DNA from 2 places in the Pseudovibrio sp. W74 genome. Region 2 is predicted to be linked to the other one. Evidence: riboswitches for the same ligand, from Rfam matches in the RefSeq annotation. Region 2 holds a riboswitch; the other holds the start of a gene.
What was found. Region 2 has a riboswitch for S-adenosylmethionine ahead of PsW74_RS24015 (hypothetical protein). Riboswitches for the same ligand answer to the same signal wherever they lie in the genome.
Positions count from the first base shown of each region.

Region 1: another riboswitch for S-adenosylmethionine. It lies ahead of PsW74_RS11285 (O-succinylhomoserine sulfhydrylase); the one in region 2 lies ahead of PsW74_RS24015 (hypothetical protein).

Region 1 is NZ_LMCJ01000017.1:1,497-5,120, reverse strand. Features, by position in the region: gene PsW74_RS11290 (hypothetical protein) at 1-168, shown strand, start outside; gene PsW74_RS11285 (O-succinylhomoserine sulfhydrylase) at 251-1,435, opposite strand; SAM riboswitch at 1,503-1,580, opposite strand; gene PsW74_RS11280 (2'-deoxycytidine 5'-triphosphate deaminase) at 1,703-2,809, shown strand; gene PsW74_RS11275 (YigZ family protein) at 2,814-3,362, shown strand; gene PsW74_RS11270 (hypothetical protein) at 3,521-3,624, shown strand, end outside.
Region 2 is NZ_LMCJ01000057.1:228,812-232,435, reverse strand. Features, by position in the region: gene PsW74_RS24035 (Crp/Fnr family transcriptional regulator) at 1-176, shown strand, start outside; gene PsW74_RS24030 (group III truncated hemoglobin) at 257-670, shown strand; gene PsW74_RS24025 (acyl-CoA thioesterase) at 730-1,158, shown strand; gene PsW74_RS24020 (group III truncated hemoglobin) at 1,191-1,640, shown strand; gene PsW74_RS24015 (hypothetical protein) at 1,670-2,050, opposite strand; SAM-I-IV-variant riboswitch at 2,098-2,228, opposite strand; gene PsW74_RS24010 (PQQ-dependent sugar dehydrogenase) at 2,516-3,624, shown strand, end outside.

The sequences.
Region 1 (3,624 bases), on a different contig from region 2:
CTGTTGATCCTCGTGGCCTACCTGATTGAGTTTCTCTCGGTGCAAGAAGCCGCCACCCCGCTCTTCCTTCTGCTCATGACCATCACGTTTCTGGATGTCATTGCAGGTTTCATCATCACCTTGTCCGGAGCACGGCGAGATGTAGTTGTGGCAACCAGCAACAGCTAACAACAAGTCCGCAGCATTGCGCTTTAATGCATAAAGGGCACCCGGTTGGATGCCCTCACGCCAGTCATAATGTGCAACACGCTTAAAGCGCGGCCAATGCCTTAGCAACATCTTCCAGCAGGTCATCTGCATCTTCCAGACCAACAGAAAGACGAAGCGTCTTGTCTGTAATGCCCAGCTCCAGACGCGCATCTTCTGCAACACTCTGGTGCGTAGTCGTCGCCGGATGGGTAATCAGGCTCTTCGCATCACCAAGGTTGTTGGAAAGGCTGACAATCTCCAACGCATTGGAGAACTTGAAGGCCGCTTCCTTACCACCCGCCAAATCAAACGCCAGCATGGTAGACCCACCCTGCATCTGCTTGGCCACGATATCCGCCTGTGGGTGATCAGCGCGGCCCGGGTAAATCAGGCGAGACACTGCAGAATGATCCGCAAGGAACTCTGCCAGCTTGCCTGCATTCGCAGTCTGACGCTCAACACGCAGAGACAATGTCTCCAGACCTTTCAGCAGAACCCAGGCGTTGAACGGGCTCATCGCAGGTCCGGTATGCTTGAACGGGTCATGGAACTCTTCCACAATCCACTTTTCATCGGAAAGCACGATACCGCCCAGACATCGGCCCTGCCCGTCAATATGCTTGGTCGCGGAGTAGATCACCACATCAGCGCCCAAGGCCAGCGGGCTCTGCCAGATAGCAGTCGCAAACACGTTGTCTACAATAAGCCGTCCACCAGCTTCGTGAATAATATCCGCAACAGCTGGAATATCGATCACTTCAAGCGTCGGGTTGGTTGGGCTTTCAAGGAATGCCGCTGTGGTGTTCGGACGAACAGCTGCTTTCCATTGCTCAATGTCAGTGCCATCAATCAGCGTGGACTCCACACCATAACGTGGCAGCAGCTTTTCGATGATGTATCGGCAGGAACCGAACAGTGCCTTTGGTGCAATCACGTGATCGCCAGCTTTAACGCAGGCCATAATCGCAGAGTTAACAGCCGCCATACCAGAAGCCGTGCCGCGTGCGGCCTCAGCGCCTTCCAGTTCGCACATTCGTCGCTCGAACATTCCTACGGTCGGGTTTGCGTACCGGGAATAAATATAGCCCGGATTCTCGCCCAAAAAGCGTGCTTCTGCCGCTTCTGAGCTGTCGTAAACATACCCTTGTGTAAGGAAGATAGCTTCGGATGTTTCACCAAAGCTGGAGCGCGTTGTGCCTCCATGAACAAGCCGAGTTGCTGGCTTCCAGTTCTTTGCGTCTGTCATCGCTCATTCCTGCCCGAAGAGATATCGCTCTATCCCTTCATTAAAAAACCCCGGCGCGGGCCGAGGTCTATACAAGAACCCGACCCTTTAGCTACTTGTTTTACGTGGTTGCAAGCCGGTCGACCAAATCACCACGGAATAGGCAGCGTTTTTACCTCGAAAATACACTAGGGTCAATCAATCAACATAGCATGCAGACTTGGCGAGAGATCAAACTTACGTTAATCAGTGTCAGAACGATTTAAGCACGAGTGGGCGGAACCAACAATGACAGGCATTCTTCCGGCAAAAGCGATTGAAGCTATGTTTGCCAGCGGTGCAATTAAAGCAGACAGAGTGCCCGACGAGGACCAGATTCAACCTGCCAGCCTTGACCTGCGCCTTGGCGTAAAAGCATGGCGTGTCCGTGCCTCCTTTCTGCCCGGCCCTGACGCTAAAGTGGAAGACAAGCTGGAAAAGCTCATCCTGCACGAGATCGACCTCTCCAAGGGCGCCGTGCTGGAAACCAACTGTGTTTACATCGTCCGCCTTCAGGAAGCGCTGAACCTCCCGGCTGAGCAATCCGCCACAGCCAACCCGAAAAGCTCCACGGGCCGCATCGATGTGTTCACCCGCGTCATCACAGACCAAGGCCGCGCATTTGACCGTGTTGAAGCTGGCTACAAAGGCCCGCTCTACGCTGAGATCTCTCCAAAGACCTTCCCTGTGCTGGTCCGCGAAGGCTCTCGCCTGTCCCAAATCCGCTTCCGCGATGGTGAAACCCTCATCAATGATGAAGACCTGACCAAAGTGCACAACCAGCACACACTGGTGTCTGGCGGCAAGGACGAAGACGCCATCAACAACGGCGTACAGGTGTCCATCGACCTGAAAGGCTCTGGCAAAGACAGCCTCATCGGCTACCGCGCCAAGCGCCATACAGGTGTGATCGACGTCGATCGCAAAGACGCACAGGACCCGGAAGACTTCTGGGAGCCGCTGTACAATCGCGGAGATGCAACGCTCATCCTCGACCCGAACGAGTTCTACATTCTGGTCTCGCAGGAAGCCGTCCACGTCCCGCCACAATACGCCGCTGAGATGGTGCCATTCGATCCACTCGTCGGCGAATTCCGCGTCCACTACGCAGGCTTCTTCGACCCCGGCTTCGGTCACTCCACCGTTGGTGGCACAGGCTCCAGAGCCGTTCTAGAAGTCCGCTCTCACGACGTTCCCTTCATCGTAGAACACGGCCAGACGGTTGGCCGCCTTGTCTACGAGCACATGGAGGAAGTGCCAGAAACCCTTTACGGCGAAGGCATTGGCTCCAACTATCAGGGTCAGGCTCTGAAGCTCTCCAAGCACTTCAAAAGCAAAGAACCGGTAGGAGCATAAGCTGATGCCCCTCTTCACCGTTGAGCAGGAATACAACGCGATACTGGAAGAAAAGAAGTCACGCTTTCTTGCCTTTCTGGTACCCCATGTAGACTTTGCTCAGCGGCTGGCGGACCTTCGCGACGAGCACAAAAAAGCCAACCACCACGTCACCGCTTTCCGCAGAATGCTCCCCGAGGGACGCATCGATGAAGGCGGCAAAGACGATGGCGAACCCGCTGGCACCTCCGGCATGCCCACACTCAAAACGCTCATTGGTGCAGACCTTGTGGATGTGGGCGTCATCATCGTCCGTTACTTCGGCGGCACAAAACTGGGCACCGGCGGTCTGGCACGGGCCTACTCCGGCGCCGCAAATCTCGCCATTCGGGAAGCTGAGCTTGTGCCATGGCTGCGCATCAAAACCCGCAGTGTCTCTGCCAGCTTCTCCAGCAGTGCCGAACTGGAACGCCAGGTCATTCTGCTACAGCTGGAAATCATCGAACGCACCTTCACAGAGGACGGCGTAACCCTGCTCGTCAGCGGTCCTGAAGATCAGATCGATAAGCTCTAACCTTCTGTACCAGCTTACCTTTCCCATTCTCTCAGCAATCTCGCTGCACTCAACTAATTAAAATCCTAATAAAAACTTAAACTTTGGCACGCGCCTTGCGATGTGAATCCCAGGAAACGGCATCAGTCTCATTTTGAGACAGTCGGGGGAGTTAAGTCATGCGTGTCACCCGCACTGGAAAAGCGATTAACACTGGAACAGACGCTGATCGTCGCTATCGCGATATCGGCTCTCGCCGTCACGCCAAAATCACAGAGCAAAA
Region 2 (3,624 bases):
AAATTCTTGTTCATTATAAGATCTCTCAGGCTGAAATCGCCAATATGGCTGGTGGTGCCCGAGAGAACGTCAGCCGCGTCCTTAATGTCTGGAAGAGAGAAGGTGTTATCAGTCGCCTCTCTGGATATTACTGCCTCGAAAAGCCGGAGGTGCTACGAGCTGCCGCAGAGCTTTAAACTCGGTATTTGAGTAAAAGTGACCCGAAGTAACAAGAAGGGCATGGGCCTTGTCCCTACAAGGCTCTTGAAACACCGAGATGACCTATCAGCATTTTGACATTCGCCCGCAGGACGAGTGCACACCAATTCATCCTGACCTGACGCATTCTCAAGTGCGTGCTTTGGTTGCCAGTCATTCAGAAAAACTCCGTCACAATGGCGAGCTGGCATCGGTCTACCAAAATAGCATGAAGTGCGACTGGGAGGATTACGAAGCTCAGGCCGTGCGGTTCTGGTGCTCCGCTCTCATGAAAGACAGAAGCTATTCTGGCCGTCCACTTGGCAAGTATCGTGGTGCTGCAAAGCAGGTATGCAGTGATGATATTGCCAGCTGGTTGAAATTATTCGAGAATGCAGTAGATGAATGCGTTGCTGAAACCGCTCGGGCCAACACCAAGAAATGTGCGACCCAGGTTGTTGATTGCTTCCATATGGCGATGGTCCCTGCTTGAGTAGTTGAGCTTCGCCATGCATAGCATTTCCTCTGGTGGATCTACGGAGCTTTAGAACTATGAATGATACAAGAGACGCTGTCGAAGAAGAGCAGCCAATTGGTGAACTGACCACGCGCACAATGGCGATGCCGGCAGACACCAATGCTTCTGGCGATATCTTCGGCGGTTGGGTTGTCTCTCAAATGGATATTGCCGCCGGTATTGCAGCAAGCCAGTGCGCCATGGAGCGCGTTGTGACTGTTGCGATCGACAGCATGACCTTTATCCGCCCTGTTAAAGTGGGCGATGTAATGTGTGTCTACTCCAACGTGCTCCGTGTTGGCAGAACCTCTGTAACGCTTGCCATTGAGGCCTGGGCTTTGCGCCACCGCTTTGGCTATCGCGAGAAGGTTACGAATGCTCAGTTCACCTTTGTTGCTGTTGACGATGACGGCAAACCTATTGTGATCTCTGAAGAGCAACGTGCTAAATACAACAAGGCTTAAGCGGATCGCGGACCAGGAACAGGAAACAAGCAGTGTCATCAAAAATTCCCGTTATGTCAGCGCGTGAACGGACACCGCTTGATCCTTCCATCACACCTGCCCAGATCAATCATCTGGTTGAAAGTTTTTACGGCAAGGTCCGCCAGCATGAAACGCTTGGGCCGATCTTCCTGAGAGAGATGGGCGAGGACTGGGGTCCGCATCTACACAAGATGAAGCACTTTTGGGCGTCTGTTCTGCTAAAAACTGGATCGTATAAAGGCAAGCCGGTTCCCGCTCACGCGAGGATTCAAGGGGTCACCACTGAGAATTTCCATGAGTGGATGGACCTGTTTGAAAACGAAGTCTATGCGATTTTCTCACCAGAAGCCGCACCGCTTCTTCTGGCAACTGCACAGCGCATCGCGCAGAGCCTGTGGCTTGCAATGTTCGCAGACCCGTTTGCCACGCCTCCTGCAAAGTTCGGCAGTCGCGCAGCTTAAAAATCAGCTCTTATTTTAGTGCAGCTTACCTAGCTCGGGAATTTCTTTTTCGAGCGCAGCGCGTTTTGCCTGAAGTACTCACGCAAGGCTTCCAGTTCTTCAGGACGACGACGTGCAGTATCCGCAAACAGGCGCTCGTCAACAACCGTGTGACAGCCTTCTGCCCAAAGCCGAAGCAACACAGCAAACCGGTCGGAGCGCTCGTCATTGGTCAGCGGCGTATTCGGCTGTCGGGTTGAATTGGAAAGCAACCGACTGCGCAGCCCTTTTTCTAAAATCAGGCAATCCAGCAAATAGGCAGCAGTAAATTCGTCGGCAAGGTGTGCGACGGCTTCCCTCAAAGATTGAGGCACATATTCAGATACATACGATTGCCATGCAGACTGTGGCTGACCAGCAATATCAAACATTAAATCCTCCATCGGTTTCCCGAGGAGGACTGGCGCAAAATCCATTGAAACTACCGCTTGGTTGTTACGAATGATGAAGACAGCGTCCTCACTTCGAAACCACATCCCTTTTGGCGGAGACCACCTTGCCCGGTTAGGCAGGTTGGCGAGGGCGCCAGCCCTTCTCTTGATGATGCGTAGGATTTGGCACGAAAATGAGGCAATTGCAAGTGGGCACCTTTCCTTTGTTCTTTGTCCACACTTTCAAACTTACGTTGTGTCGTATTCTAGCACCACAAAACGCAACTTCCGCTAAGTGAATATCTTCAATTTTTGTGGTTCTATAAACCGAATTCCCGTCATATCTGAGTATTCTCCTCAGACTTTGAATGAGCGCATAGTGATGGCTCAAAAAGGCAGAGCATTTCAAATATTCCGATAAATTTTCTCAGTCAAATTTCTAAGCCCTTCAGGAAGGAAAAAACGATGTGCACCACAAAGCCCGTTCTCTTTGGAGTCCTGACAGGCTGCGCTTACACCTTGCTGCTAACCACATCTCTGGCAGCAACGACCACCAAAATGGTCGATGGTGTCAAAACAGAGTTTGTGGAGCAGGTCTCTGAAGAGCAGAAAACTCTGGCTCGCAACGCTGAAGTTGTGGTCATGCCCAAAGGCTTCCACATCGAACCTTATGCAGCCGTGCCAGATGCCCGCCATATGGCCGTCGCGCCTGATGGCAAAACTGTCTTTGTAGGGACGACCACGGACAGAGTCTGGGTCGTTACTCCGGATGAAGAGGGCAAGAAAGCTGCAGAAGTTCGTCAATTCGCTCCAGATCAATCCTTCATCATCCCCAATGGTGTGTGCTTCACAAAAGATGGCTCATTGGTCCTTGCAGAGCAAAACCGTGTTCTGAGTTTTCCGAACGCATTGGAAAACAAAGAGCAGGGTAAGCCAGCGGTGAAGGTGCTGGTCGGCAAGGGTATGCTTATCCCTCCCTCTGAAGAAAGCTATAATCACTCCTCCCGTGTGTGTGATCAGGGTCCGGATGACCGCATCTACATCTCTCTTGGCCAGCCTTATAACGTCCCGCCAAAGATGAAGCTGAAACTCTATGACAGCCTCGGCATCGGCGGCATTATCTCCATCACCGCAGATGGTATGGACCGTCAGGTCTACGCGACCGGGATCAGAAACTCCGTGGGCCTGGAGTTCCATCCAAACTCCGGCAATCTCTGGTTTACCGACAATCAGGTGGACGGCATGGGAGATGACATCCCGCCTGAAGAGCTGAACAAAGGCACCGAGCCGGGCAAGAACTACGGTTTCCCATGGTATGGCGGTGGAACGGTTCGTACCCCGCACTACATTGATGAGCCTGTCCCAAGTGGTGTGGTGAACCCGGAAGTCGAGCTGGACGCCCATGCCGCAAGTTTGGGCATGACGTTCTATCAGGGCGATATGTTCCCTGAAGAATACAAGGGCAGCGTCTTCATCGCGCAGCACGGCTCATGGGACCGCTCAGTGCCAATTGGCGCACGTGTGGTGTTTGTGCCCATCAACGAGAAAGAAGAAGCTGGAGCCCCAAGTATTGT